One region of the Agrobacterium sp. NPDC089420 genome, then DNA from elsewhere that is predicted to be linked to it. Evidence: riboswitches for the same ligand, from Rfam matches in the RefSeq annotation. Region 1 holds a riboswitch; each other region holds the start of a gene.
What was found. Region 1 has a riboswitch for cobalamin ahead of ACI2KA_RS08320 (CbtB domain-containing protein). Riboswitches for the same ligand answer to the same signal wherever they lie in the genome.

Region 1 (7,507 bases):
TTCGAACACCCGGCGGTTACGCCGGGTGTTCTGCTTTCTGCGCCTCCACTTGTCACAAGCCTGTCATCAGCCGGGTTTATCGCGGCGCATCATGACTGAAAAAACTTTCCCTCTCTTCTCCTTCGGCATCGTCGCCGATCCCCAATATGCCGATGCCGATCCCCGTCCGGATATGGGCCGTTATTACGCCGAAAGCCCGAAAAAGCTCTCGGAGGCGATAGAAAGCTTCAACCGAGAAGACCTCGCCTTCGTGGTGACGCTCGGCGACATCATCGACCGCGGCTTTGAAAATTTCGATGCAATCCTTGCCGTTTACGATGGGCTTCGACACCGCTCGGTGCTGCTGCCGGGCAATCACGACTTCGCTGTCGCCGCCGAGCATCTGCCTGATATCCATGCCCGTCTCGGCATGTCCGCTCCCTGGCATGATTTCGCCATCGGGGATATCCGCTTCGTGGTGCTTGATGGTAACGAGGTCAGCCTTTTTGCCCCGCCGCCCGGCGATCCGCGCCGCGCAATCGCGCAGGACCGGTTGAAGGGTCTCAAGGATGCGGATGCGATCAATGCGCAGGAGTGGAACGCCTCGCTCAGCGACGAGCAATTCGAATGGTTGCGGACTGTTCTGGAAAAGGCGGATGCGGCGGGCGAAAAAGTGATCGTGCTGTGCCATTATCCCGTCTATCCGGAAAATGCCCACAACATGTGGGACGCGCCGCGCATCCTCGATCTCCTCGGCCGCCATCCGTCGGTCGCCGCATGGTTCAACGGCCATAATCACGAGGGCAATTACGGCCTGCTGGGCGCCACCCACTTCGTGAATTTCAAGGGCATGGTGGATACGCCCGACCAGAACACCTTCGCCATCGCCGATGTCTTTGCGGACCGGATCGTCATTCGCGGTTTTGGACGCGAGGAGGATCGGGTGCTGGAGTATTTGCGGTAGAAGTGCTGCCTTGCTGTGATGCCGGACCTCTCTCGAAGCCCTCATTCCTGTGCTTGTCACAGGAATCCAGCCAGCCCAAGTCCTTGGGCTGAAAAGAGTCCTCTCGCCGCGCAGACGCGCGTCGACTGGATTCCTGTGACAAGCACAGGAATGAGGGCAGAGAGGGGTGCTCCGACACATAACAGAGGCTGCGCGCTGCACTAAATCTCGTGCTCGTCGCACCGCCAGCTCAATCTGCCGCGCGTTCCGGAGTTCTGTTTCCCAACTGGTTGCTTTGCCAGCCGCTCATCCACACTTGCCGCAGCTTCTCGCCTTCCAGCTTGAAGAAGCTGCCGGTCGTTTCGCAGCTCAGCACCCGGTCCGAGCGGAAGTTGCGGATGGCCTGCCGCAGCTCGCACCAGGCGACGATGTTCACCGTCTGCGAATAATAGATCACCGCAATCGGGCGAATCCGCCGTTGCGTTTCCGCACCGGTTTCGTCGCGATAGCCGATATCCAGCCGTTCCTCGTCGCGCACCGCCCGCCTGACCGTGGCAAGATCGACGCCCGCCGGCGCCGGCGCGATGATGCCCCAGGCGTGCAGGGCATTGGCGCAGAGCGTCTTCGACAGCGGTTCGGGCAGGGAGGCGACGATCTTGTCGCCGGCCTTTTTTGCCGCCCGCCGCAATTCGGTATCGCCGATGCGGTCGACCATGGCGAGTGCGAGCACGATCGCCTCCGTTTCCTCGATGGAAAACATCAGCGGCGGCAGGCTGAAGCCGGGACGCAGGATATAACCGACGCCGCGCTCGCCTTCGATGGGCACGCGCATGGTCTGAAGCGCGGCTATGTCGCGATAGACCGAACGTGCCGTCACCTCCAGCGTTTCGGCAATCGTCTGGGCGGTAACGGGCCGGCGCGCCAGCCGCAGGATCTGGATGATCTCGAACAGTCTCGATGCCTTGCGCATTGCCGCCTTTCCCTGTGGCCCCGCCAGGCAACTGACATAACGCTGTCAGTTGGGTTTTCTTATAAACGGAAAAACACATTGAGAAACAGGGGTTTTCCCGAATGTGTCATGGATCGTCTGGGGAGATACTGACATGAGTTACGCCGAAAATCTCTGGCTTTTCTTTCTCGTCCTGTTCGGCATCATCATCCTGCCCGGCATGGACATGTTGTTCGTGCTGGCAAGCGCGCTGACGGGCGGCAGGAAAACCGGCCTCTCGGCTGCAAGCGGCATGAGCGCCGGCGGCATCGTGCATTCGCTTTATGGCGCGGCCGGCGTCGGCATGCTCGCCGCCTGGATGCCGTCGCTGTTCCTGCCGCTTCTGATTGCCGGGGCTGCCTATATGGTCTGGATCGGCATCGGCCTGATGCGCAGCGCCATCGTCGTTAATGGCGGCGAGGCGCAGGCGGGCGCTTCGGTGAGAACGGCGTTCTGGCGGGCGGTGCTGACCTGCCTCTCCAACCCGAAGGCCTATCTGTTCATGATGGCCGTCTATCCGCAATTCCTCAAACCGGCCTATGGCCCGATCTGGATGCAGGGGCTGGTCATGGGCGTGATGGTGGCGGCGACGCAGTTTGCCGTCTATGGCGCGCTGGCGCTGACGGCGGATAAAAGTCGGCAATGGCTGGTGTCTTCGCCCGGCGCCACCATCTTCATCGGCCGCGCCGCCGGTTTCATGCTGGTTGCCGCAGCCCTGCTGACACTTTGGGAGGCCCTGTCCTAGACTTCTGTTTTCACGATAAAATTCACCGCAATGTGACTTCTTTTCGCCTTGCGGACAGGGCATCCTCGCGCTGTTCCATCAAGCCTCCGGCCCCGGCCGGAATCAAGGAGAGAGTTTATGAAACTGAAAACCATCGCGGCGGCCATGCTTTTCGGCTGTCTTTGCGCCGGAGCGGTCTATGCTGCCGGCGAAGTCGAAAAGCGTGAAGGCATGATGAAGCAGATCGGCGGCTCCATGGGGGCGCTTGCCGCCATCTCCAAGGGCCAGAAGCCCTTCGATGCCGAAGCCGTGAAAGCCGCCGTGACGACCATCAGCACCAATGCCAAGGCTTTCCCCGACCAGTTCCCCGCCGGCACCGAGACCGGCAGCGCCGCCGCTCCCGCCATCTGGGAAAATTTCGACGACTTCAAGGCCAAGGCGGCCAAGCTCGGCGCCGATGCCGACACGGTTCTTGCCAATCTCCCCACCGACCAGGCGGGCGTCACCACCGCCATGCAGACGCTTGGCGCCGATTGCGGTACCTGCCACCAGACCTATCGTCTGAAGAAATAAATCGCGAATGTCAAAACGCCGCTTCCCGGCGGCGTTTTTCTTTTCGAAAGACACCTGGTCAGGTCGGGTGAGAATGGGGAGAGGAGTATGTCCTCCATTTGGACGAAGCTTCTGGGCGGGGCCGTGGTCGCGGCCATTGCGGGCTACGGAATTTTCACCTGGGTCACGGCGCCCGAGCGCCAGGCCCCCAGCCATTGGGTGAGCCTCGGCGAGCCGGATCTGGCCAATGGCGAAACGCTGTTCTGGGCGGGCGGCTGCGCAAGCTGTCATGCCGCGCCGGATGCCACCGGCGATGCGCTGTTGACGCTCGCCGGCGGACAGGCGCTCAAAAGCCCCTTCGGCACCTTCCATGTGCCCAATATTTCCTCCGATCCGCAGCACGGTATCGGCGGCTGGACGCTGGCGGAATTCGGCGATGCCATGACGCGCGGGGTGGGAAAGAACGGCGAACATCTTTATCCGTCCTTCCCCTACGCTTCTTATGCGCGCATGACGCAGAAGGATGTCAACGACCTCTTCGGTTATCTGAAAACCCTGCCGGCCAGCCAGAACGACGCGCCGGATCACGACCTGCCGTTCCCGTTCAACCTGCGCATGGCGCTGGGCGGCTGGAAATTCCTCTATTTCGACACGGCGGCGCCGGCCCGCGTTGAACTTGCCAACGCCAATGCCGAATTGCTGCGCGGCCAATATCTGGTGGAAGGGCCGGGCCATTGCGGCGAGTGCCACACGCCGCGTGATGCGCTTGGCGGTTTCCTGAACGACAAGTGGCTGGCCGGCGGCCCCAACCCGGAAGGCGAGGGCCGTATTCCCGACATCACGCCCGGCTCCGACAGCATCGGCGCCTGGACGACGGCCGATATTGCCGGCTATCTGGAAACCGGCTTCACCCCGGAATTCGACAGCGTCGGCGGCTCCATGGTCAAGGTGCAGCAGAACATGGCGCATCTGACGGCGGAAGACCGCAATGCGATTGCTGCCTATCTGAAGGCGATACCGTCGCGATAAAAGGGCATGGCTGAGTTGCACTCGCCACGCGCTCCACGTCATGCTCTGGCCTGTCCCGAGCATCTGCAACCGATCGACTGTAAGATACGTGATTGAACCCTCGGGACAGGCCCGAGGATGACGGACGAGAGCACGGCGGCCCAACGGCCCCCGCCAGCAGATCAAACCAACCGTGCCATTGACTCCCGTTCGCGCCCGGCGGATAACAACCTTGTGATGGTTCCTTCCGGACGTTCCGGAAGGTGAAAAGGGAACACGATAGGGAGAATCCTCATTCGTGGCTGCCCCCGCAACTGTGAGCGGAGAGCCTGAAACGAAATGCCACTGGCAAGCCATCCCGTCGGAAACCGAGGTTTCCAATAAGACGAGGGCGATACCGGGAAGGCGTTTCAGGTTTTGACCCGCAAGCCAGGAGACCTGCCATCACGGAAATGTCCATGCCGGCGGGGTGTCCGGAAGAGCGGAATGTCAGGGCCGTCGGTTCGATGCCCCTGTGTCAGTCTCGTATCCCCGTGGTGAAGTGTATCGCATGTGGTCTCGTGGCTCCGGCCATTCGGCCGCATCTTATGGCGCGGGGTCGCGCCGGGAGAGGGGTCACCATGTCAATCCAGCAGAATACGGCCAATGCCGCCGTTTCCGCAAAAACAGCCAGCGTCGCGCAATCGTTGACGGCGATCGTGCTGGGCCTGTTCGTCGTCGGTTTTGTCGGCTTTTCGCATGTGGAAGCCGTTCACAATGCCGCGCATGACACGCGTCATGCCAATGCCTTCCCCTGCCATTGAGGGGCGCGGCATGTCGTTTTTTCGCAATATCGTCTTTACCGCCGTTCTCGTCGGCATCGTCGGCGGTTTCGCCGTCTCGGCCATGCAGGCTTTCGGCACCACGCCGCTCATCCTTCAGGCGGAAACCTATGAAAGCGCCGGCGGCGAAGCGGCCCACAGTCACGATGCGACGGCGCCCGGTGCTGCGGCTCCTGCCCATGAGCATAATGACGAGGCCTGGGCTCCGGCCGATGGCTTCGAGCGCACCGCCTATACCGTTGCCGCCAATGTGCTGACCGCCATCGGCTATGCGCTGGTGCTGACCGGCCTCATCTCGCTGCGCGGCGCCGATGCCGGCTGGCGCGAGGGTCTTCTGTGGGGTGTCGCCGGTTTCGCCGCCGTCATGCTGGCGCCGATGATCGGCCTGCCGCCGGAATTGCCGGGCAGCCCGGCTGCAGCCCTTGAGGCGCGGCAGATCTGGTGGCTCTCGACGGTCGCCGCAACCGCGGGCGGCATTGCGCTGATCGCGTTTCGCCGCGAACCCTGGGCCATCATTCTGGCTCTGGTGTTGATCGTCGCGCCGCATGTGGTGGGCGCGCCATTGCCGCCGGAAGGCGAACATGCGCTGGCGCCGCTGCCGCTGGAGCGACAGTTCATCGTTGCCGCCACCATCACCAGCTTCGTTTTCTGGGCGCTGATCGGTACGTTGAGCGCGTTTTTCCTGAAGCGCTTCCAGCAGGCTTGAAACCATGCAGGACGCAGCGCAATGGAGTGAGGAACTCGATGCGCTGCGTTTTGCCGTTCCCGGTCACGGCGCTTTCTGCGCCGTGCACCGCCTTGCCTTCAAGGCTGTTCTTGGGGCAACACCGGGTCGCGAGGCGGCCCTCGCCTGTTTTCATGAACACGAGGCTGCTTTTATCGCTGCGGCGCTCGGCAAGATCAAACGTTCGAATTTGCCCGCCGGCCGCAGCCTGCATTTGAACAGCCGCGATATTCGCCGTGCGATTGCCGGCGAGGAGCCGGAGTTTGCGGCGCGTGTGTGCCGGGTGCTTGATCGGCGGTAGTCATCGCTGTTCTCACCTCCGTCATCCCGGCCTTGAGCCGGGATCCAGTCAGCCCAAGTCCTTGGGCTGAAAAGACTCTTTTCGCCGCGCAGACGCGCGTCGGCTGGATTCCGGCTCAAGGCCGGAATGACGGAGAGAGCATATTAAAGACGGCAAAGGCCGGTCCGCCTCACCGATGCTCCGCCGCAAAAACCTGAAGTTCCGACTCGGCTTCCGGACCAAAGAGGCCGAGGTTTTTCAGAATTTCTACCGCAAAGCTGACCGGCGCACTGCCGGCGGCCGTGATGACGCCGCCGTCGCTGACCGCCTTCGGCTGGTCGCGATAAAGGCCGTCGCCACGATAGGCCGGATAGGCCTTGTGTGAGGCGAGCGAATTGCCGGTATGGGCTACATGGTTCAGGATACCGGTGCCCGCCAGCGCGCTTGCCGCCGCGCAGATGCCGGCAACCAGCCGGTCCTTTTCGCGAAACCGCTTGACCAGCCCGCCAAGATCGGCGGCCGTGCCCTTTTCCCAGCTGAGACCGCCGGGAATGACGAGCGCATCGAAATCAACGGGATCGAGCGCGTCATAGGAGGCGTCGGGCGTCACATTCAGCCCGCCCATCGAGGTTACCGGCCGCCCGTCCGGGGTGGCATGAACGATCTCGACGCCGAGATAGCTGCGTGCCGCCGCCGCAAGCAGCGCCGGTTCCCAGTCCGCAAAATCCTGCGCCAGCGCAATGGCGATCCGTGTCATGGCCGTCTCCGTCGGTTTCGGTCAGGCAATCGACTGCATGTAGCGCATGCCTGTGACCGGACGCGGCGCGAAATCCATGTTTTCGTAGAAACGATGCGCCGCCACATTGCCGGTCGTGGCGCTGACGGAAAGATAGTCGCAACCCAGCCGCTTGGCGATATCGCGGGCGCGTGACACCAGATGCTGGCCCGTGCCGTGGCCGCGATGGCCGTCGCGCACGAAGAGATGGTGCAGTTCAAGCCCGCGCCGGCCTTCCTGTGCCCTGTAGAGCGGCAGAAGCAGCGCGTAGCCGATCAGCGCGCCATCGGCTTCGGCGACAAGACCATGCACCCAGGGCAGGGGGCCGAACAGGTCGCGCTCAAGCTTGGCCGGGGTGATCGCTGCCGCATCGCCGTGGTAGGAGGCAAGCAGCGTGATCATCTCGTTGAGCTCGGGCAAATCCGTCTTGCGCGCGCCGCGAATGATGACGACGGGAGGTCTTTCCAGTGTAAGGGAGCTATCTTCGGTCATTTTTTCGGTCCTTTGGTCTTATCGGTGCCGTCAGGACGTTTGAAAACAACAAAGCCGCCTGACGGCGGCTTGTTGACAATATGATCTGTCGAGCCGCCCTTAGAGGTAGGCCCAAAAGTACGAGCAGGAGATGGGTGCGCGTTCGTTGATCATGGCGAATGCAATGCGCCCGAATCCGTGATCTGTCAAGCGGCTTCAATCGGCAAATCGTGCGATGGCGG
Region 2 (7,507 bases), on a different contig from region 1:
GCCACTGAAACCCGCGGGGGCATTTTTGCCCCCGCCCTTGGACCAGAATGATTTCAGGCACGATCCGGGGGATCGGACAAAGGCACAAACGGGCGCGCCGCACACCCCGCAAGGGTGATTGGGCCGCTTCACAATACTTTGAATCTGCGCATCGTTCTCTCTGGAGAAAACCCGCTTTTCGGGGTTGATGCGATGGAGCGATCGGGAGGAATATCCATGAGCGATCAGCCGGTGCGGGCTCAGCCGCATAATGAATTTGAAAAGGTGCTGTCGGGAAGTTCGACGCAGGTCGCCGCTTTCGATACGCACGACAAGAGCGCGCTGGAAAAATTCCAGTATTTTCTGCATTCCAGCCCTGCGGCCGTGCCGCTTATCGTTCTGGTGCTGTCGCTGATCATTTTCGGCCTGCTCCTCGGCGGCAAGTTCTTCTCGGCTTTCTCGCTGACCCTCATCCTGCAGCAGGTCGCGATCGTCGGCATCGTCGGCGCGGCGCAATCTCTGGTCATTCTGACGGCTGGCATCGATCTGTCGGTCGGCGCGATCATGGTTCTCTCCTCCGTCATCATGGGGCAGTTCACCTTCCGTTACGGTTTGCCGGCGGAGCTTTCCATTCTCTGTGGCCTCGCCGTCGGCGCATTCTGCGGCTTCATCAACGGTGTGCTGGTCTCGCGCATGCGTCTGCCGCCCTTCATCGTCACGCTCGGCATGTGGCAGATCGTGCTGGCGACCAATTTCCTCTATTCGGCGAATGAGACTATCCGTGCCCAGGACATCGCCCAGCAGGCGCCGATCCTGCAGTTCTTCGGCGCCAATATCCGTTTCGGCAACGCGGTTTTCACCTATGGCGTCATCGCCATGGTCCTGCTTGTCGCGCTGCTCTGGTATGTGCTGAACCGCACCGCCTGGGGCCGTCATCTTTATGCTGTCGGTGACGATCCGGACGCCGCCGAACTTGCCGGCGTCAACGTCAAGCGCATGCTGACGACCGTCTACACGCTGTCCGGCCTTATCTGCGCCTTTGCCGGCTGGGCCTTGATCGGCCGCATCGGCTCGGTTTCGCCGACCGCCGGTCAATTTGCCAATATCGAATCCATCACCGCGGTGGTTATCGGCGGCCTGTCGCTGTTCGGTGGACGCGGCTCCATCATGGGCATGATCTTTGGCGCCCTGATCGTCGGCGTCTTTTCGCTCGGCCTCAGGCTCATCGGCACCGACCCGCAATGGACCTATCTGTTGATCGGCGTCCTTATCATCATGGCTGTCGCAATCGACCAGTGGATCAGAAAGGTAGCAGGCTGATGGCAAAAGAACCCATTCTCACAGCACGCAATCTCGTCAAACGCTATGGTCGCGTGACCGCTCTCGACCATGCCGATTTCGATCTGTATCCAGGCGAAATCCTGGCCGTGATCGGCGACAATGGCGCCGGCAAATCCTCTCTCATCAAGGCGATTTCCGGCGCGGTGACGCCCGATGAGGGAGAGATCCGGCTGGAAGGCCAGCCCGTGCAGTTCCGCTCGCCGATCGAGGCGCGCAAGGCGGGCATCGAGACGGTCTACCAGAACCTCGCCCTCTCGCCCGCGCTTTCCATAGCCGACAATATGTTCCTCGGCCGTGAAATCCGCAAACCCGGCATTCAGGGCAGCCTGTTTCGGGCGCTTGACCGCCCGGCCATGGAAAAATTCGCCCGGGAGAAGCTTTCCGAACTCGGCCTGATGACGATCCAGAATATCAATCAGGCGGTGGAAACCCTCTCTGGCGGCCAGCGTCAGGGCGTGGCGGTGGCGCGTGCGGCCGCTTTCGGCTCCAAGGTCGTCATCCTTGACGAACCGACGGCAGCACTTGGCGTCAAGGAAAGCCGCCGCGTTCTGGAGCTTATTCTCGATGTACGTTCCCGCGGCCTGCCGATCGTTCTGATCTCGCATAACATGCCGCATGTGTTCGAGGTTGCCGATCGCATCCATATCCATCGGCTCGGCAAGCGCCTGTGCGTCATCAATCCAAAGGACTATTCCATGTCCGACGCCGTCGCCTTCATGACCGGCGCCAAGGAAGCGCCGAAGGAAACGCTTGCCGCATGACGCTGAAGCTTGAGACGATCGTCGAAGACGTGCTTCGACGGGCAGAGGGTCGATCCCGTTTCATCATTGCCATTGCCGGTCCCCCTGGGGCCGGCAAATCCACGCTGGCGGATGCCCTTTGTGATGCCTTGCGCGCGCGGGGCGAAACGGCCGCCGTGCTGCCCATGGACGGCTTTCATATGGATAACGGCATTCTCGAACAACGGGGACTGCTGTCGCGAAAGGGCGCGCCCGAAACATTCGACGTGCGTGGTTTCCTCGATATCGTCTGCGCCGTCCGCAAGGGCGGGCAGGAGGTACTTGTCCCGGTTTTTGATCGCTCCCGCGAAATCGCAATCGCCTCTGCCCGGGCGATTGCGCCGGAAACACGCTTCATCTTGGCGGAAGGCAATTATCTGCTGCTGAACGAAGCGCCTTGGACGACGCTTTCCACAAGCTTCGATCTCACCATTTTTGTGGGTCCGTCCGTCGCGGTGCTGGAGGAGAGGCTGCGCAACAGATGGCAGGGTTACGGTCTCGATGCGGTTGCAATCCACGCCAAACTTTTTGCAAACGATCTTCCCAATGGCAAAAGGGTGATCGAAAACGCCCGTCCTGCCGATATTCATATCGAAATCTGGGAATAGATTAACGCTTTTCCGTCCCTGAGCGACAAGGCGCATAGGCCTTTAAGTCTTTGTTGACCATGTGTTGAATCTTTTTGATCCACAGGGTGGGGCTTTCGCCTGTCTATTTATTGACGAGAAAATTTCCTCATATACTATATGTGGTGTTCGAGGTTCTTCCGATTCGCAAGCGTCGGGAGCTAAGACGGGAATTCGGTGCGTGACGCCATCATGGCGGAGCAAGTCCGAAACTGCCCCCGCAACTGTAAGCGGTGAGCATCGTTCCGATTTGGGTCACTGGGGTCAAAAGCTCCGGGAAGGCTGGAATGGATGTTTTGACCCGCAAGTCAGGAGACCTGCCTTGAGCGCAAACGTCCACGGGCGGGGTGTCCGGAGGAAGGTGTATGACGCAAATGATTTGCGTTCGCCCTTTTCTGCCCCCTCCAGAACAAGCTTCGGGGTGAAGTCATGCCAGTGCATTTCTTTAAGTTGCTGCGCTCATCGGCGTAGAAAGTGATTCTGCGCGGCTTGAAGCGCCGTCAGGAAAACCGGATCCCGGTTTCCCTCCGGAAATGCGACAGGACGCCCGGGCTATGCGCCTCACCTGAATGACAGATCCATCGCCGCCCGATCGCAATTGCAATCGGCAATGTTGAGCCGTGTCCAAAATCGGCTTCGAGAGAGGAAATTATGACCGTCACCGTTTACAGCAAGCCCGCCTGCGTCCAATGCACCGCCACCTATCGTGCGCTGGACCGCATCGGCGTCCCCTATGAGATCGTCGATATTTCCGAAGATGCGGATGCGCTCGATCATGTCCGCGGTCTCGGTTACATGCAGGTGCCGGTGGTTGTCGCCGGCGAGCGGCACTGGGCGGGTTTCCGGCCGGACATGATCGGCGCGATCAGCTGAGGCGGCGGGGCGATGGGCCTGATCGTCTATTATTCCAGCCGTTCCGAAAACACCCATCGTTTCCTTCTGAAGCTGGGACGGCGATTGTTTCGCCTGCCGCTCGGCGTCGAGGATGACGTGCCTCAGGTGTCGGAGCCCTACGTGCTCGTCACCCCCACCTATGGCGGCGGCGGAACCAAAGGGGCCGTGCCCAAGCCGGTCATCCGGTTCTTGAACGAACCCTCCAACCGAAATCTCATTCGCGGCGTCATCGCGGCGGGCAACACGAATTTTGGCGCAGCTTTCGCATCCGCCGGAGACATCGTCTCACGCAAATGCGCGGTGCCGTTTCTCTATCGCTTCGAGCTTCTGGGCACGGAGGAAGATGTCGCCAACGTCAAACATGGATTGGAACGATTTTGGACACGCTGACCTCTAGCGCGCTGCGCAACAAGGATGCCACACAGCCGCCAGCCGCAAGCCAGAAACCGGTGGATGCCGGTCTGGACTATCACGCGCTGAACGCGATGCTGAACCTCTACGACGAAAACGGCAAGATCCAGCTCGACAAGGATCGCCTTGCCGCCCGGCAATATTTCCTCCAGCACGTCAACCAGAACACCGTGTTTTTCCATAACCTTCGGGAAAAGCTCGATTATCTGGTGACGGAGGGATATTACGAGCAGGAGGTACTGGATCAGTATTCCTTCAATTTTGTCCGCGACCTTTACGACGAGGCCTATGCCCGGAAATTCCGCTTTCCGACCTTTCTCGGTGCCTTCAAATATTACACCTCCTACACGCTGAAGACCTTCGACGGGAAACGTTATCTCGAGCGTTACGAAGACCGCGTCTGCATGGTGGCGCTGGCTCTTGCACGCGGTGACGAGCAGCTGGCCCGTGATCTTATGGACGAGATCATTTCCGGCCGTTTCCAGCCGGCAACGCCGACCTTTCTCAACGCCGGCAAGAAGAGCCGCGGTGAACTGGTCTCGTGTTTTCTGCTGCGCGTGGAAGACAATATGGAAAGCATCGGCCGCTCGATCAATTCGGCGCTGCAGCTTTCCAAGCGCGGCGGCGGCGTGGCGCTGTCGCTTACCAATATTCGCGAGGCCGGGGCTCCGATCAAGCAGATCGAAAACCAGTCTTCCGGCGTCATCCCGGTGATGAAGCTTCTGGAAGACAGCTTTTCCTACGCCAACCAGCTTGGCGCACGTCAGGGCGCGGGTGCGGTATATCTGCACGCCCACCACCCGGATATCATGCGCTTCCTCGATACCAAGCGCGAAAATGCGGATGAAAAAATCCGCATCAAGACCCTGTCGCTCGGTGTGGTGATCCCGGACATCACCTTCGAACTCGCCCGCAACAATGAGGATATGTACCTGTTCTCGCCCTATGATGTGGAGCGGGTCTATGGCGTGCCTTTCACCGAAATCTCGGTCAGCGAAAAATACCACGAGATGGTCGCCGACAGCCGCATCCGCAAGAAGAAGATCAAGGCGCGCGAGTTCTTCCAGATCATCGCCGAAATCCAGTTTGAGAGCGGTTACCCCTACATCATGTTCGAAGATACGGTGAACCGGGCCAATCCGGTCGCCGGCCGCATCAGCATGAGCAATCTCTGCTCGGAAATCCTGCAGGTCAGCGAAGCGAGCGAATTTAATCCCGATCTGTCCTATAGCCATATGGGCAAGGATATTTCCTGCAATCTCGGCTCGCTCAATATCGCCGCCGCAATGGATTCCGCCGATTTCGGCAAGACGATCGCAACGTCCATCCGCGCGCTGACGGCGGTGTCGGACATGAGCCACATTTCCTCCGTCCCCTCGGTGGAAAAGGGCAATGATGCCAGCCACGCCATCGGGCTTGGCCAGATGAACCTGCACGGTTATCTGGCGCGCGAACGCATCTTCTACGGCTCCGAAGAAGGCATCGATTTCACCAATATCTATTTCTACACCGTGACCTATCATGCCATCCGCGCCAGCAATCGGCTGGCGGTGGAAAGGGGCCAGAGCTTCAAGGGCTTTGAAAATTCCAAATATGCGTCAGGCGAGTATTTCGACAAATATACCGACCGCGAATGGCTGCCTGCCACCGAGAAGGTGAAGGTGCTGTTCGAAGAAGCTGGCATCGCCATTCCGACGCAGGCGGACTGGGCGGCGTTGAAGCAGGAGGTCATGGCATCGGGCCTCTACAACCAGAACCTTCAGGCCGTGCCGCCCACCGGCTCGATCTCCTACATCAACCACTCGACCTCTTCGATCCATCCGATCGTTTCGAAGATCGAGATTCGCAAGGAGGGCAAGATCGGCCGCGTTTATTACCCGGCTTCCTATCTTTCGAACGATAATCTCGAATATTATCAGGATGCCTATGAGATCGGCCCCGAAAAGATCATCGATACCTATGCGGCGGCCACCCAGCATGTCGATCAGGGCCTGTCGCTGACGCTGTTCTTCCGCGATACGGCGACGACGCGCGATATCAACCGGGCACAGATCTACGCCTGGAAGAAGGGCATCAAGACCATTTATTACATCCGTTTGCGCCAGATGGCGCTGGAAGGCACGCAGGTTCAGGGCTGCGTTTCCTGCACGCTCTGATTTGAGGGACAAGAGAATGAACATCGCCGTTAAACCCGCGTCCCGCATCCGCGCCGTCAACTGGAACCGGATCGAGGACGACAAGGACCTCGAAGTCTGGAACCGCCTGACCTCGAATTTCTGGCTGCCGGAAAAAGTACCGCTTTCCAATGACATCCCCTCCTGGGGAACGCTGAAGCCGGAAGAACAGAAGCTGACGATCCGTGTCTTCACCGGCCTGACATTGCTCGACACCATCCAGAACGGCGTCGGGGCCGTGCGCCTGATGGCGGATTCGGCAACGCCGCATGAGGAGGCGGTGCTTTCCAACATCTCCTTCATGGAGGCCGTGCACGCCCGCTCCTATTCGTCGATCTTTTCGACGCTCTGCCTCACCCCCGACGTTGACGATGCCTATCGCTGGTCGGAGGAAAACGAGTTCCTGCAGCGCAAATCCGCGCTCATCATGCGGGAGTACGACAGCGGCGATCCGCTGAAGAAGAAGATCGCCAGCGTGTTCCTGGAGAGCTTTCTGTTCTATTCCGGCTTCTACCTGCCGATGTTCTGGTCAAGCCGGGCCAAGCTCACCAATACGGCCGACCTCATCCGCCTCATCATCCGCGACGAGGCCGTGCATGGTTATTATATCGGCTACAAGTTCCAGCGGGCGGTGGATCGGGTCGGTGAGACGCAAAGGCAGGAGATCAAGGATTTCGCCTTCGACCTGCTTCTGGAGCTTTACGACAACGAGGCGAAATATACCGAGGACCTCTATGACGGCGTCGGCCTGACGGAGGACGTCAAGCAGTTCCTGCACTACAATGCCAACAAGGCCCTGATGAATCTGGGTTACGAGGCGTTGTTTCCCGCCGAAGCCTGCCGGGTCAATCCGGCGATCCTCTCCGCGCTCTCGCCCAATGCCGACGAAAACCACGACTTCTTCTCCGGCTCCGGCTCGTCCTATGTCATCGGCAAGGCGGTTGCGACCGAAGACGAAGACTGGGATTTCTGAAACCGATATGCCGACAGGACCCGCAAGGCTATTGCGGGTTCACCACCTTGCTCGCAAGGCGGAAGGGGCTGGCGACGGTGGCGCCGATCGCATCGAAAACGAAGGCTCCGGCACTGTTGATGTCACCCCCGCGCCTGCTTGCCTCCAGTTGCGGCACCATGGAGGCCAGCGCCGCATAGCGGTCGTGGTTGAGCGGGTCCGAAGCCTTCAGATTTGAGATGTCGACGAATTGCACGCCCTCCTTCAGAGCGGCTTCCTGCACCTGTGGGTCGGTGACATCCAGCGCGCCGATACGGGTGACGTCCGCACCGAGAATGGAAGAGGCTTTGA
Region 3 (7,507 bases), on a different contig from region 1:
CCGTCCGAGGCTCGCCGGCGGCAGAACCTCGATGCCGGTAACACGTCCCGTCGCCGGATCGTGGATTGGCCGCGCGCCCATCAGATGCAGCGCCTGCGCCACGTCTTCGCCGCCATTGCGGAGGCTGGCGCTGCCCCAGAGATCGAACACCAGATGTTTCGGCCATTCGCCATGGGTTTGCAGATGATGGCGAAGCACCTCTTCTCCCGCCATCCGGCCGAGCTCGAAAGCCGTCGGCGTCGGCATGGTGCGCGGATCGGCGGCATAAAGATTACGGCCGGTGGGCAACACATCCAGCCTTCCGCGCGCCGGCGCGCCAGAAGGGCCGGGCGCGACATGCCGTCCATCGAGCGCGGCAAGCAGCGCGGCTTTCTCCGCCCTCGCACTTTCAAGCCTCAGCGGATCGGCTTCCCCTTCCGGATAACGGCCGAAAATATGCTGGCCATCCTTGATGGCGAAATCCTTCAGATCGCAGAGAAAGGCATCGATACGCGAAAGCGCCGCATCGGCGTCGTCCTTCATCCCCACACCCGCCTCAGCCGCAAGGCCGATTTCCCGCGCTTTTTCAACGATCAGTTTCGCCAGCCGGTCGCGCCGCCGCCGATCAAGCCCATCAGCCTGCGCATATTCATCGACCAGCTGTTCCAGCGCCAATTGCTCCGGCGAAAGCCCGGCATTCACCAGCACCGGCGGCACATGGCCGATTGTGACCGCGGCGATGCGCCGTTTGGCCACCGCCGCCTCGCCGGGATTGGAGACGATGAACGGATAGATCACCGGCAGCGAGCCGGTGACGATTTCCGGAAAACAATCGCGAGAAAGCGCCACCGTCTTGCCCGGCAACCATTCCAGCGTGCCATGCGCACCGACATGCACGATGGCATGCGCCTGCGCGACCTTCTGCATCCAAGCGCCGAAGGCGACGAGAGCGTGGCGCGGCGGCAGGGCAGGATCGTGGTAATCTACCCGGCGATCTTCATTGCTTCCCCGATCCGGCGCGAGCGCCACGACGATCTGGCCAAAACGGGCGGCACGAAAATGGAATGCGCCACCGGCGAGCGCTTCGTCACTTTCCGGCGCTCCCCATGTCGCATACAAGCCAGCCGCAGCGGCATCCGGCAAAGCTGCGAGAAAATCATGATAGCCGGAAAGATCAATCACCGCATTCTGCTGCTCGACACGATTGAGCAGCGCTCGCGCCGTTTGCGGAATATCCTCTACCACATAGCCGGCATCGGCAAGATCGCGCAGCATTTCAAGCACGCTTTGCGGTACATCGAGACCAACGGCATAACCGGTGCGCCCCGGCGCCGCCCCGGGATAGTCCGGCATCAGAATGACGATCCGCCGATCCTGTTTCGAAGCCTGTTTCAGGCGCAGGAATGCCGCGATACGGTTTGCCACCTGTTCGACACGGTCCGCCTCCGGCACATTCAGGAGGCTGGCGCCGCCATCCAGCCGTGGCTGTTTGAACGAAATCGCACCGGCGAGAAGCCGGCCGTCCAACTCGGGCAAGACGACATGCATCGCAAGATCGGACGGATTGAGCCCGCGTGCATTGTCCGCCCAGCCGTCGCGCCGGGTGGTTGCCATCACCACCTGAAAAACGGGAACGCCGACGCGGTCGAACAGAGTCTTGCCGCCATCATCGATCTGGCTGGCAAAGGCCGTCGCGGCGATGATGGCACCGGGCTGAAGATCGGGAAGCACGGTTTCGAGGAAACGGATGGCTTCCCCATCCTTCAGACCGCTGACAAAAATCGGCAACGGCGCAAAACCGCGCGCAGATAGTGCGTGAAACAGCGCATCGACAGGCGCGGCATCCGCCGCCAGAAGCATGGACCGATAAAAGAGAATGGGCAGAACGGGTGCGCCTGCAAGAAAACCGGCACAAGCCTCGTCCCGCGCCACGACACCCAGATCCGGTCGATAAAAGCCTGCTTTCGACAGAGGTTCGGCCTCTGTATCAGGCCATTTTCCGCCGCCTGCCAAAACAGCCAGGCCGGCGGCAAGACGCCCCATGTTTTCCTGTCCGCCCTCCCGGAATAAGGAGAGGATGGAGGTCAGCGTCGACGTGTCCACGGTGGAGGCCGTTTCGAGCTTTTCATCTCTTTCGCTGCATTCACCCGGCAAGAGCACAAGCTTGATACCGCGCCGCCGCGCCAGAATGGCGAGCTGATCGACGCCGTAACGCCAGCGCTCCGCCCCACCGAGAATCCGGATAACAATAACCCGCGCGTGCGCCGCCGTCTTTTCGATCCACAGATCGACCGACATGGGATGCCGAAGCTCGGAAAGGTTGGCGGCGGACAAAGACGGGAGGGTATTTCCCTCCCGCCGCCACGCCCGCTCAAGCCCGGCAAGATCGCTTGCCGAAAAAGACAGCATCACCACATCCGATCGGGGCTGGTTGAGATCAACCGGCTCGATCAGATCGTCCAGAGACGAGGATGTGGTGGCCAGGATATGCATGGGTCAGGCAGCCAGCATCTGTTCGATTTTTTCACGATTGATGCCTTTTTCACCGATGATGACGAGACGACTGCGGCGCTCCTCGCCCGCCGCCCAGGGACGGTCGTAATAATGGTTGACGCGGCTGCCGACCGCCTGCACCTGTAGGCGCATGGGCTTGGCGGAGACCTCGATGAAACCCTTGATGCGCAGCACATTTTCGGCAGCCGCCGTCTCGGCGATACGAAGCGCCAGCGCTTCCGGATCGGTGACGGCCGGCAGGTCGATGACGAAGCTGTCGAAATCGTCGTGTTCATGGTCGAACGCGCCATCATGGTGGGTACGGCGGTTTTCGATATCCTCTTCCACCGCAAGGCCAAGGCCGATCAGCACCGCGGGATCGATGGCGCCATTCGACGCGACGACGATCTTCGCAGCCCTCGGCAAATGATCGAGCACATGCGCCTTCGCCCTGTCGAGGCCGGCATCATCCAGAAGGTCGCCCTTGGTCAGCACGATAAGATCTGCGCAGGCCACCTGGTCTTCGAAAACCTCTTCAACCGGATCGTCATGATCGAGCGCCTCGTCATTGACCCGTTGGGCGGCCAGCGCTTCCATGTCGTGGGCAACCTGCCCCTCTGCAAGGGTGGCGCCATCCACCACGGCGACCACCGCGTCCACCGTCACACGGCTCTTGATCGCCGGCCACTGGAAGGCCTGCACCAGCGGCTTCGGCAGGGCAAGGCCGGATGTCTCGATGAGGATATGCTCCACCTTCGGCCGGCGGCTGAGGATTTGTTCGATGGCGGGCTGGAAATCATCCGCCACCGTGCAGCAGATGCAGCCATTGGCCAGTTCGACGATGTTTTCTTCCGGGCAGCTCTCGATGCCGCAGCCTTTGAGAATTTCCCCATCGATGCCGATATCACCGAATTCGTTGACGATGATGGCGAGCCGCTTGCCGTCCAGCTTTTCGAGAAGTCCGCGCAGCAACGTGGTTTTTCCCGCCCCCAGAAAGCCGGTAACAATCGTGCAGGGAACGCGGTCCAGAAGGGTGCTCATAATTTCTCCTCGGTAAAATCGAATGGGGGAACGCGCGCCACCATGCCGCGCTTCAGTGGTTCGGGGCGGCCGCGCCAGGGCATCAGGCCATCGGGGGCAGCAGCCAGCAGCCGTGCGCCGGTCAACAAATCTTCCGCGTCACCGGGGTTCAGCCCGCCGAAAACATAGGACCAGCCATTGGCACTGCGCAGCACGGCGCTGAGGCCGCGCTTGCAATTGGCAAGGCAATTGACGGAACGGACGACGACGCGTGCTTCTTCCGCTTTTGCGATCACGGCATCGGCGAGACGGGAACCGGGGCGCGGTTCGGCATTGGGATCGGCTTCATCACGACAGCTTCTGCAAACGAAGACGGTCACGCCGGACGCCGTTTCGTCCCGCGCGTTTCCGCCTGCACATGAAGATGCCGCTGAAATATCCAAACCGTATCGTTTCCCGCGCCTTGCAAAAAAATCTCGGGGGTGCGGATATCGAAAACGGCATGCGGACAGGCGCAAACCGGATGTTCGATCTGACCGACTGACCGGAGCACCCCGCCCGGCAGACGTTTTCCTGAAACGGCAGGTCTCCTGGCTCGCGGCTCTACACCCTGACACCGCCTTCCCGAACCATCGCGCAGGTCCAGTGGCTTTACGGTGCGGGCTTACCGCTCACAGTTGCGGGGGCAGCCACGGAGTGACCCGGTAATCGGGTTGGAACCGTGTTCCCTCTTAGCTTTTCCCGTTGCCGGGAAAAGACCGTCAGTGACTTACCCTTAGGCTGAACGGGCGTAAGGGTCAATGCCGCGCCCTGTCCCCCCGCGCATTGCCGGGTGCGGCAAATTGGGTATAGTCGCCGCTCCGAATGGCGGCGCCGTACGGCCCCGCGCCGCTGGATGAGAAGGAACATGCGATGACACGCGACATCAGCGACAACGAAGCCGAACGCCACCGGCAGAAAATGGTCAACCGCAAGTCGGTGCAGGATGCCGAAGTTGCGGCAAAAACCATCGAGAAAGGCCTGCTGATGATCAATACCGGCCCCGGCAAGGGCAAGTCCACCGCCGCTTTCGGCCTTGCGCTGCGCATGCTCGGCACCGGGCGGCGGGTGGGGATCGTGCAATTCATCAAGGGCGCATGGTCGACGGGCGAACAGCAGGCGCTGACTTTGTTCGGCAACAAGGTCGTCTGGCGCACCATGGGCGAGGGTTTCACCTGGGACACGCAGGATCTGAAACGCGATGTCGCCGCAGCCGCTAAGGCCTGGGAAGAAGCAAGGACCCTGATGGCCGACGAGACCATTGGCCTTCTGATCCTCGATGAGTTGAACATTGCACTGCGTTACGATTACCTGCCGCTGGAGGAGGTCGTCGAAACGCTCGTCCGCCGCAGGCCCGATCTGCATGTCATCATCACTGGCCGCAATGCCAAACAACCCCTCATCGACGTCGCCGACATGGTGACGGAGATGACGCTGGTGAAACACCACTTCAAGGCGGGCGTGAAGGCTCAAGCCGGGATAGAATTCTGACATGACCGCACGGGTGCTGATGTTTCAGGGAACCGGCTCGGATGTCGGCAAATCGCTGATGGTCGCGGGGCTTGCCCGGGCCTTCACGCGGCGCGGCTTCTCCGTCATGCCGTTCAAACCGCAGAACATGTCGAACAATGCGGCGGTGACCGCCGATGGCGGCGAGATAGGCCGGGCGCAGGCGTTGCAGGCGCGGGCGGCAGGCGTAACGCTTTCTGTGCACATGAACCCGGTTCTCTTGAAACCCCAGAGCGAGACCGGCGCGCAGGTGGTGGTGCAGGGCAAGATCCTCGGCAACGCCAAAGCCGCCGAGTATCAACACATGAAGGCCGGGCTGATGCCGCGTGTCCTCGAAAGCTTCAAGCACCTGAAACAACAAGCCGACCTTGTCCTGGTGGAAGGAGCGGGAAGCGCCTCGGAAATCAATCTGCGCGCCAACGACATCGCCAATATGGGTTTTGCCCGCGCCGCCGATGCCCCCGTCATCCTGATCGGCGATATCGACCGCGGCGGCGTCATCGCCAGCCTCGTCGGCACCAAGGCGGTGCTCGACGCCGATGACGCAGCGATGATCGAAGGTTTTATCGTCAACCGATTTCGCGGCGATCCGGCGCTGTTTGCGGACGGGATGCGGATAATTGCGGAAAAGACCGATTGGGCATCCATCGGGCTTCTGCCGCATTTTTCCGATGCCGCCAAACTGCCGGCGGAAGATGCGCTGGGGCTTTCCGGTCCGGCCCAGCAGAAGCCCGGCGCAAAAATCCGCATCGCCGTGCCGATCCTGCCGCATATTTCCAATTTCGACGATCTCGATCCATTGGACATGGAACCGGATGTGGAGCTGATCCGCATAAGGCCGGGTCAAACCATTCCCGCCGATTGCCGGCTGGTCCTGCTTTGCGGCTCGAAATCGACCATCGCTGATCTTGCCGTGCTGAAGGAGGGGGGGCTGGACATCGATATCAAGGCCCATGCCCGGCGCGGCGGCTACGTTCTCGGCCTCTGCGGCGGATACCAGATGCTTGGAACAGCCGTTGCCGATCCCGACGGCATCGAAGGGCCGCCGTCTACCGTTGACGGGCTCGGCCTGCTGGATGTCGAAACGGTTTTGACCGGTGACAAGCGGCTCGTTTCCGTGCGGGGCCGGAGTTTCGACGGTGTTGATTTATCCGGCTATGAAATGCATGTCGGTGAAACCACCTGCACCACAGGCAACCTGCCATTTTCGACGATTGACGGACATGCAGACGGCGCCGTTTCTCCAGACGGCCGCATCTTCGGAACCTATATTCACGGTCTTTTCGCGGATGACCGCCAGCGCGGCGCATGGCTGCAGCGTCTCGGCGGGCAGGGCACGGACCTGAACTACGATCAGCAGGTGGAGGCCGTCCTCGACCGTCTTGCGGCGCATATGGAAGAGCACCTCGATCTCGACAGGCTGCTTTCTATAGCGCGATAAGGATTGCAAGAAGTCCGAACAGGCCAATCATCAGGAGGTCGGCGGTCCGCGCCAGGCGAAGCGCGGTGCGAATATCGCCGGCAACCAATGTTGCCCTTCCACCTTCGCCCATGAAACGCGCCTCGATCATCTGGCCGCCATAAGAACGCGGCCCGGCAAGCGCGAAACCGAGAGCGCCGGCCAATGCCGCCTCCGGCCAGCCGGCATTGGGAGAACGGTGGTGGCGCGCATCGCGGCGGATCGCGGCAATGGCCCGTTTGGGCGACGCACCCTTTACAAAAAACGCAGCGAGGACGAAAAGACCGCCACTGAGCCTCGAGGCCGGCAGATTGACCAGATCGTCCAGCCGCGCCGATGCCCAGCCGAAGGCCTCATGGCGCGGCGAACGATGGCCGATCATGCTGTCGGCCGTATTGATCGCCTTGTAAGCCGCACCGCCTGGCAGACCCAGCATTCCCAACCAGAAGGCAGGGGCAACGATGCCATCGGAGAAGTTCTCGGCCAGGCTTTCGATCGCCGCCCGGCAGATTGCCGCTTCGTCCAGTTTTTGCGGATCGCGCCCGACGATCATCGAAACCGCCCTGCGTCCGCCTTCTAACCCTTCGCGTTCCAAAGCCATGGCGACGGCCTCCACATGCTGCTCCAGACTTTTCTGCGCCGGAAGCGAAGCGCCAAGGACCGCCACCGGCAACAGGCCGAAGGGCAAGAGAAGCAGAATCGATTGCGCAGACCACGCGAAAATCACGGTCAACCCGACGAAAACAGAAAGCGCCGCCACGCCCGCTACCTTGCGCTTTGAAAATGACGCACTCTCCCGGTTCCATTTTTTGTCCATGAGCGCGATAAGCGAACCAATCCAGGTAACGGGATGGCCGATGCGTTTGAACAGCCAGTCCGGATAGCCGGTCAGGCGTTCGATCACGAGCGACAGAAAAGCGAGAGCAAAGAACATGGGCGAAACAGTATCAGAAATGGCGCAGGCTGCGATCCGTCACGGCGGCAATCTCGGCAAGGCGCGCCTGGTAT
Region 4 (7,507 bases), on a different contig from region 1:
AGGTGGGGTATGCGGTGGCGGCGACGGACATCGACGCTGCGGCTCTTCAGGCCCTTGCGCGGGCGGCCGGCAATGCCGGACGCCTCGGCACCTTTCCGATGGATGTGACGGACCATGCCAGCGTCGAGCAGGCTGCGGAGACGATTGCCGAAACAATGGGACTGCCGGTGACCGTGTTGGTCAACAATGCCGGCATTCTCGACCGTACCTATTGCGTCAACGACCGCAGCCAGACGCAGTCGCGCAAGGTCATCGACGTCAACCTTGCCGGCGCTTTCAACTGCACCGGCGTCTTCACGCGCCCGATGGTGCGCCAGCGTTACGGGCGTGTCATCAACATCGCCTCGATTGCGGGGATCTGGGGAGCCGGCGGCGGGGCGGCCTACGCCGCCTCCAAGGCCGGTCTCATCAAGGCCTCGGAATCCTGGGCGCAGGAACTCGGACAGTTCAATATCAGCGTCACGGCAATCGCGCCGGGCATCTGCAAGACCAACATGTCCAAACCCTTCGAGCAGGAGGGCATTAACGACACGGTGGCCGATGAACGTCTCGTGCGCTCGATCGTGCCGGTCGGGCGATGGGGCACGCCGGAAGACGTGGCGGAAGTCGTCACTTTCCTGGCCACCTGCAAAACCAATTATCTCAATGCCGCGGTGATCCCGATGGATGGCGGCATGCGGGTCGGAACGCTTTGAACGGAGATCGGCAATGACTTATCATAACGGCGTGGAAAATATCCTGCTGACCGGGGCGACGGGCGTCATGGGCGGGCGCCTGCTGCAGGAGGTGCTGAGCACGACGAAGGCCACGGTTCATTGCCTCGTACGCGCCGCCGATACGGCGGAGGCGATGGGCAAGATCGAGAGCGTCCTGTTCTGCTACGACGAGGAGCGCAGTCTCAAGGGCGAAGCCGCCGCGCGCATCGTGCCGGTTCTCGGCGACGTGTCCAGATCGCAGCTCGGCCTGCAACGGCAGGTGTGGCATGATCTTGCCGCCAGGGTCGATCTTGCGCTGCATTGCGCGGCCAATGTGAACCTCATCGCCTCCTACGGCAAGATCGCGCCCGTCAATGTCGGCGGTTCGGCCAATATGGCGGAGTTTTGCCTAGAGGGTAACATTCCGCTGATGCACACATCGAGCTTCAGCGTGATCGGCGACAAGCTGCATGAAGAGTTCACGCTGCTTGAGGATGCGCTCGATGTGGGTCAGCGTTTTCCCGACATGGACTACGAACGCTCCAAATTCGAGTCGGAAAAGCTGATGCATGCCGCCGGGCAAAAGGGGCTGGATTTCATCATCGTGCGGCCGGGCAATATCTGGGGCGACAGCCGCACCGGTCGTTATCCGCTGACACAGACAAAGGTGAAGGGAATCTATTACGAAGCCGTGCGCGCCATCGTGGAAACCGGCTTCACCTTCGCATCGGACGAGGATTTCGACATTACGCCGGTCGATTATGTGGCGCGGGCGAGCCTTCACCTCGCCATGAACTGGCGCGCCCACAATCGCCGCACCTTCAATCTCGTCAATCCGAGGCCGATCGACTGGAATACGCTGGTGGAACAGGTGCGCGATTGCGGCTACGTCGTGCGGGAACTGTCGCGCGACAATTATTTCGATGCGCTCAATCAGGGCCGGATGCTGCGTGAAGGCAAGGCCTACAGCTCGGTCTTCACCGACCTTCTGTCGATGCTGGGCAATGCCGACTATGTGCGTGACAGCGCCAGATACGACACCAGCAATGCCCGCCAAGCACTCGCCGGAACCGGAATAAGCTGCCACGAATGCGACGTGATGCTGATGATGCGTTATCTCGACTATGCCTTCGAGAAAGGTTTTCTGCCATTGGCCGGAAGCGGATTTCCGCTGGCCGAAATTTCACGAACGGTGGCGCCGCGCGGTTTCATGGAGCGGCTTTACGATGCGAAGCTGGTTTGATTTCGCGTTGCGCAGCCGCACCCGGCTTCTAGTCGTGCAAGATCGCGTCAGCCGTGATGGCGCGGTCCGAAGATAGGGATCCGTAAGCGACCGCCGCCGTCACGGTTGTGTCAATGGCCGGTCTGTTGTCGGGAAGCGCCCTTGCGGCAAAAACAGCGAGGACAAGCAACATCAATCTGAAGGCGATGGCGCGGAGGAGGGCTTCTGAGGCATCCATGGATTGTTGTTCCGGGTCAATAAAACTGTGGCGACAATGATCGCGATCCGTGACTTCGCACAATGCGGAAGATACAAGGGAGCCCTTAGGAGAATCCGAAGGGTCCGGATTGGAGGGGGCGAATGCGCTTCGACTTGACCGACCTCCGTCTGTTCCTTCACGTGGTCGAGGCGGAGAGCATTACGCAGGGGGCAGATCGCTCCGGCATGGCCTTGCCTTCGGCGAGCGCCCGTATCCGCGGCATGGAGGAGATGAGCGGCGTATCGCTTCTCGATCGTGGCGCCCGCGGTGTCCGGGCGACACCGGCAGGGGAGGCGCTGGCCCACCACGCCCGCATCGTTCTCGGGCAGATGGAGCAGATGAGGGGTGATCTGCAGCTTTATGCGCGCGGATTGCGGGGGCAGATCCGCATATTTTCCGGCCGCGCGGCAATGGCGCATCTACCCGCCGCGCTTCGTCAATATCTCGTGGATCATCCGACGATCGACATAGACCTCGAGGAGCGCCAGAGCCCGGATGTGGTTGCGGCGGTGGCCGCCGGGCAAGCCGACCTCGGCATTGCGGCGGATACGACCGATACGGGAACGCTGGAAACGCGTCCTTTCGAGATCGACCGGCTGGTTCTGATCACACCCGCCAGCCATCCTTTCGCGGACCGGACTACCGTCGCTTTCGTGGAACTTCTCGACGAGCCTTTTGTCGGGCTGCCGGCGGAAAGCGCGCTTCAGGGGCATCTGGCAATCCATGCGGCGCGCGAGGGCCGGCCGTTCAAATTGCGCATCCGTCTGGATAGTTTCGAGGATATCTGCGCCATGGTCAGCAGCGGTGTCGGGCTTGCCATCGTGCCGGAGGTTTACGCCCTGAGATATCAGGCTGAATTGCCCTTCAGCACCGTCGCGATCTCCGATGTCTGGGCAAGCCGGCATCTTCTGATCTGCGCGCGAAGTTTCGCCGGACTTCCCGTGCATGCCCGCGCCGTGGTCGATTATCTGACAATGGCAAAAGGCGAGGTTCCCGGCGCCTGTCGCTCGGAGACGTGAGCCACAGACATCCGACAGCTGATTACCAGCGGTCTTGCGGCCAGTTTCATGAAAGAGAGCCTTGACGGCCTCCCATGTCTCATGCTTAACGTTACTTTATAACGTTACAAATCTGCAAGGATCTGTTGCGCAGAATTCAGACTACCCATGCAGGCGGTTGACAGTAACCGGCGGCAGTGTAGGGTCGCTCCGTCATGGTTCTTCCGCCACCCTGCGGAAGCTAAGAGGGAATCCGGTTGAAATCCGGAGCTGTCCCGCAACTGTAAGCGGTGAGCCGATCGCCAACGATGTCACTGGCAGCAATGCCGGGAAGACAGGTGAGACGGCCTCGACCCGCAAGCCAGGAGACCTGCCTGACATCAAGTAATTCCGTGGTCGGGGGGTGCCATGGGAATGATGGCTGTGTCCGGTTTCTTGCCGGAGACCCTGTCATTTTCGACGCCGCCTCGTGAATGAGGCAATGTGACAGACAGGACCGACCCAACCCAATACCGGAGAGCTGCGCCTGACGCCGTGCTGCTTGTCGCCAAATCGGCCTTTGCCGCCGCGCCGCATCAGGACATGCAGCGTCTGGCGGTGCAGGCCGAGGGGCTTTGCGGCGCGCAGACCGTTCGCATCGCCTTCACGGAGCAGGGAACGCCGTCACTCCGCGAAGCGCTGTTTGCGCTGATCGATGAGGGTGTCGGCCATATCCTGATCATTTCGCTGATGCTGCCGCTGGAGCCGAGCTTTCACAACTGGATGACGAAGACACTGAAACGATGGCGGGCAGGCGATGTCAGGCCATGGCCATCCCTTTCGGTCACGGCAAGCCCCACATCGAGCAGCCTGATGGCGCGCCTGCTTCAAGATCTTGCCGAAACGGCGCAGCCGCTTGATCTTCCGGCGTCGCTCCGGTCCGCCGGCGAGGGGTCTCTGGTGCCGGCACAGAAGCGTCGCGTGCTTGTCTGCCAGGGTGGTCCGTGCAATTCGGCGGGTGCGGATGCGATCTGGGGCCATCTGCGCAACCAGCAGGAACGGCAGAAGCTTCGGGTCACGGGTGAGGGCACCATGACCGCCAAGTCCACCTGTCTTGGCCCCTGCAACCTTGCGCCTGTCCTGCAGGTCTTTCCCGAGGGCACCTATTATGGCGGCGTCACGGAGGAGGCTGTCGACCGTATCGTTGCCGAACACCTGCTGGGTGGCCGCGTCGTTGAAGATTTCGCCTATCACCCGACCGGCCGCAAACAGCGGCTTCGCAATCTGCCCCAATAAAATGAGAGGAAATAGAATGTCGGCAAAGAGCTTTTCACGTCTGGCCGCGGCCGGGCTTGCGGCCTTGATCACGGGCGTGGGCGCCAGCGCTCTCGCCACCGAACCATTGCGCGTCGGCGCCACCTATATCACGAGCGGTCTCGACCCGGCGAAGGGATCGAACGGCTGGGCGCTCGTCAGCCATGGCGTGGGTGAAAACCTCTTCACCGTCGACCGGCAAGGGCGGCTTGTGCCCGGTCTTGCCGAAAAAGCGGAACGCACCGGTGATCTCAACTGGAAAGTGACACTGAAACCGGGCCGCGCCTTCTCCGATGGTTCGCCTGTGACGGCGGCTGCCCTTGCCGCCGGTTTCGATCATACATTTGCGACCAACAAGGCGGCGCTCGCAACGGGCGGAAAGCTGGATTTCAAGGCGGCCGACGACCTGACGCTGATGATCACGACGGAAAAGCCGGTGGCCTTTCTCCAGGCGCTTTTTGCGGAATGGCCGCTGATCGCCTACAAGCCTGCAACCGATGGGAAAGCCCTGTTCACCGGGCCGTATCAGATTGCGGATTTCAAGGCGGACACATCGCTGACGCTCACGCCGAACACCCATTTTGCCGGCGCGAATTCGCGTTCTCCGGTTGATTTTCGCAGATTCGGCGATGCGCAAAGCATGACACTGGCACTGGAAGCCGGCGAACTGGATCTTGCCTTCGGTCTGCCGTCCGAAGTCGTCAGCCGCCTTAAAGCCAATCCGGATCTGACGATCAAATCGTTCCCGGTCGGTTATCAATATCTCGCCTTTCTGAACACGAGAAGGCCAGTGACCAGCGACGTGCGGGTGCGCCAGGCGCTCGATCTCGGCTTCGACCGCAAGGAACTGGCGGCCGCCATCAATGGCGGCGAACCGGCCACAGGCGCTTATGCCGCCTATTTCCCCTTTGCCGGCAAGGAGCAGCGGCAGACCGATCTTGCGAAAGCCGACGCGCTTCTCGACGAAGCCGGCTGGGCGAAAAACGGGGCCGGGAAGCGTGAGAAGGATGGCACACCGCTACGCCTTCTCGCCATTACCTATCCGCAGCGCCCGGACCTCGTGACCATGCTGCCGGTGGTCAAGGCGCAGCTTGCCAGAATTGGCGTCGAACTCGATACCAAGGTCGTGGAAAATATTCAGGACGTGGCTGCGGCCGGCGAGTTCGACATCGCGCTCTGGGCGCAGCATACCGCCCCGAACGGAGACCCGGCGTTTTTCCTCAATTCTATGCTGCGCAGCGACGCCTCACTCAATTATGCAAAATACGCCTCGCCTGAATTCGATGCCATTCTCGACCGTTTCGCGACGGCGGGCGACGCCGGTGAACGTGCCACGATCGCCCTTGATGCGCAGGCGAAGCTGTTTACCGACGTTCCCGCATCCTTCCTGGTCTCGCCGGTGTGGTATGTCGGCCTTTCGAAACGGCTGCAGAATTACGAACCCTGGGGCTCCGATTACTACGTCCTGCGGGCCGATATCGGCGAGGCGAAATAGGCTCGATGCAATTGCTCCGGTTCGGCCTCTATTCCGTGTTGGGAATGATTGCGCTTTCATTCGCATCCTTCACGCTCATCGCATGGATGCCCGCCGATCCGGTGCAGATCGCCATTCGGGTCTGGAACCTGACAGCCACGAGTGAAACCATTGCGGCGCTGAGGGCAGGGTGGGGCCTCGATCGTCCGCTCATCCTGCGCTATCTGCATTGGCTTGCGGATTTCGTCGCCGGCGACTGGGGCCGATCGTTCCGTACCGGTGAAGCCGTTTTTGCGGAGTTTCGCGACCGCCTGCCCATATCGCTCCTGCTTGGCGTTTCCGGCCTGCTCGTCGCCATCGCCGTCGCCGTGCCGCTCGGCTTCAGCGCCGCGGCGCGGCCGGGCGGCATTGCCGATCGTGCCAGCCGGGCATTTTCGGTCTTCGTGCAGGCTGTTCCCGGTTTCTGGCTGGGGCTTGTGCTGCTCTGGGTTCTCGGCGTCCAGCTGCGCTGGATCCGTCCCTTCGCAACCGACATTACCGCCATCGTTCTGCCCGTCCTTCTCATCGCCTCACATTCGGCCGCCGTGTTTGCGCGCATCTACCGTCGCGACATGATCGAGACCACGCGGCAGCCATATTTTCGCACCGCTCTCGCCAAAGGGCTTTCACACCGCCAGGCGCTCTGGCGCCACGCGCATCGCGGCGCATTTTACGCCCTGCTTTCGGCGGTGCGTTCGGAGGCGGGGTGGGTCATCGGCTCGACGGCGACCATGGAAATCCTCTTCAACCTTCCCGGCATCAGCCAGTTCCTCGTGCAGAGCATCGCGGTGCGAGACCAGATGGTGCTGCAGGCCTATGTGATGGTCATCGCGTTGTGGCTGCTTGTCATGAACCTGATCGTGCAGCTGTTTCAGCGCCTTCTCGATCCGCGGCTCGCCTGATGGTCCGGTATTTCGCACTCGCCGCCCTGGCGCTTTTCCTGCTCCTGAGCGCCGTCTGGCAACCATATGATCCGGATGCCGTGGATATTCTCGCCCGTCATTCCGGCATGACGCTGCAGCATCTGCTGGGGACCGATCATCTTGGCCGCGATCTTCTTTCGCGTCTCATGGCGGGCGGGTGGCGCACCGCGCTCGTGCTTCTGTCGGTTGGCGCCATCGCCTTTACCGGCGGCACCTTGCTTGGCGCCGGCGCCGCGGTGCTGGGCGGCTGGCAGGAGAGGGCGGTATTGCGCTGTTGCGAATTCTTCATCACCGTTCCGACGCTCATCATCGCCCTGACGGCGGCGGCGATTTTTGGCCTGACGCCGATGACGGCCGGGCTGGCGCTTGGGCTTGCCGGCATCGGCCCGACCGCCCTGCTTGCCCATTCCCTCAGCCGGCGTGTGCTTGGACAACCCTTCGTGCACGCGGCGCAGGCGCTGGGCGTTCCGCCGTTGCGGATGGTCTTGCGGCATCTTCTGCCGAATATCCTGCCGCTGATGGTGACCCACACCGGAAACCAGACTGGTTTTGCCGTCACCGCCTATGCCTCGCTGGCCTTCATCGGGCTTGGCGCCGATCCGTC

Region 2: it holds a riboswitch for cobalamin, as region 1 does, so the genes downstream of both, nrdH (glutaredoxin-like protein NrdH) here and ACI2KA_RS08320 (CbtB domain-containing protein) in region 1, are expected to answer to the same signal.
Region 3: it holds a riboswitch for cobalamin, as region 1 does, so the genes downstream of both, ACI2KA_RS11370 (DUF1636 family protein) here and ACI2KA_RS08320 (CbtB domain-containing protein) in region 1, are expected to answer to the same signal.
Region 4: it holds a riboswitch for cobalamin, as region 1 does, so the genes downstream of both, ACI2KA_RS14035 ((2Fe-2S) ferredoxin domain-containing protein) here and ACI2KA_RS08320 (CbtB domain-containing protein) in region 1, are expected to answer to the same signal.

What each region holds. Positions count from the first base shown of each region.
Region 1 covers NZ_JBJDMY010000004.1:315,938-323,444, forward strand. Annotated here, with positions in the region: gene ACI2KA_RS08295 (metallophosphoesterase) at 92-943, shown strand; gene ACI2KA_RS08300 (helix-turn-helix transcriptional regulator) at 1,173-1,892, opposite strand; gene ACI2KA_RS08305 (LysE family translocator) at 2,026-2,655, shown strand; gene ACI2KA_RS08310 (c-type cytochrome) at 2,773-3,207, shown strand; gene ACI2KA_RS08315 (c-type cytochrome) at 3,295-4,215, shown strand; cobalamin riboswitch at 4,416-4,655, shown strand; gene ACI2KA_RS08320 (CbtB domain-containing protein) at 4,815-4,997, shown strand; gene ACI2KA_RS08325 (CbtA family protein) at 5,008-5,721, shown strand; gene ACI2KA_RS08330 (hypothetical protein) at 5,726-6,040, shown strand; gene ACI2KA_RS08335 (type 1 glutamine amidotransferase family protein) at 6,210-6,776, opposite strand; gene ACI2KA_RS08340 (GNAT family N-acetyltransferase) at 6,798-7,286, opposite strand; gene pip (prolyl aminopeptidase) at 7,482-7,507, opposite strand, start outside.
Region 2 covers NZ_JBJDMY010000035.1:10,341-17,847, reverse strand. Annotated here, with positions in the region: gene ACI2KA_RS25970 (ABC transporter permease) at 217-1,299, shown strand; gene ACI2KA_RS25965 (ATP-binding cassette domain-containing protein) at 1,299-2,081, shown strand; gene ACI2KA_RS25960 (nucleoside triphosphate hydrolase) at 2,078-2,707, shown strand; cobalamin riboswitch at 2,841-3,065, shown strand; gene nrdH (glutaredoxin-like protein NrdH) at 3,377-3,598, shown strand; gene nrdI (class Ib ribonucleoside-diphosphate reductase assembly flavoprotein NrdI) at 3,611-4,009, shown strand; gene nrdE (class 1b ribonucleoside-diphosphate reductase subunit alpha) at 3,997-6,186, shown strand; gene nrdF (class 1b ribonucleoside-diphosphate reductase subunit beta) at 6,203-7,177, shown strand; gene ACI2KA_RS25935 (alpha/beta hydrolase) at 7,206-7,507, opposite strand, start outside.
Region 3 covers NZ_JBJDMY010000006.1:84,762-92,268, reverse strand. Annotated here, with positions in the region: gene cobN (cobaltochelatase subunit CobN) at 1-2,472, opposite strand, end outside; gene cobW (cobalamin biosynthesis protein CobW) at 2,476-3,513, opposite strand; gene ACI2KA_RS11370 (DUF1636 family protein) at 3,510-3,935, opposite strand; cobalamin riboswitch at 4,055-4,270, opposite strand; gene cobO (cob(I)yrinic acid a,c-diamide adenosyltransferase) at 4,405-5,022, shown strand; gene ACI2KA_RS11360 (cobyric acid synthase) at 5,024-6,481, shown strand; gene cbiB (adenosylcobinamide-phosphate synthase CbiB) at 6,468-7,433, opposite strand; gene cobD (threonine-phosphate decarboxylase CobD) at 7,432-7,507, shown strand, end outside.
Region 4 covers NZ_JBJDMY010000007.1:299,606-307,112, forward strand. Annotated here, with positions in the region: gene ACI2KA_RS14020 (SDR family NAD(P)-dependent oxidoreductase) at 1-695, shown strand, start outside; gene ACI2KA_RS14025 (thioester reductase domain-containing protein) at 709-1,938, shown strand; gene ACI2KA_RS14030 (LysR family transcriptional regulator) at 2,278-3,195, shown strand; cobalamin riboswitch at 3,374-3,566, shown strand; gene ACI2KA_RS14035 ((2Fe-2S) ferredoxin domain-containing protein) at 3,658-4,449, shown strand; gene ACI2KA_RS14040 (ABC transporter substrate-binding protein) at 4,466-5,962, shown strand; gene ACI2KA_RS14045 (ABC transporter permease) at 5,968-6,882, shown strand; gene ACI2KA_RS14050 (ABC transporter permease) at 6,882-7,507, shown strand, end outside.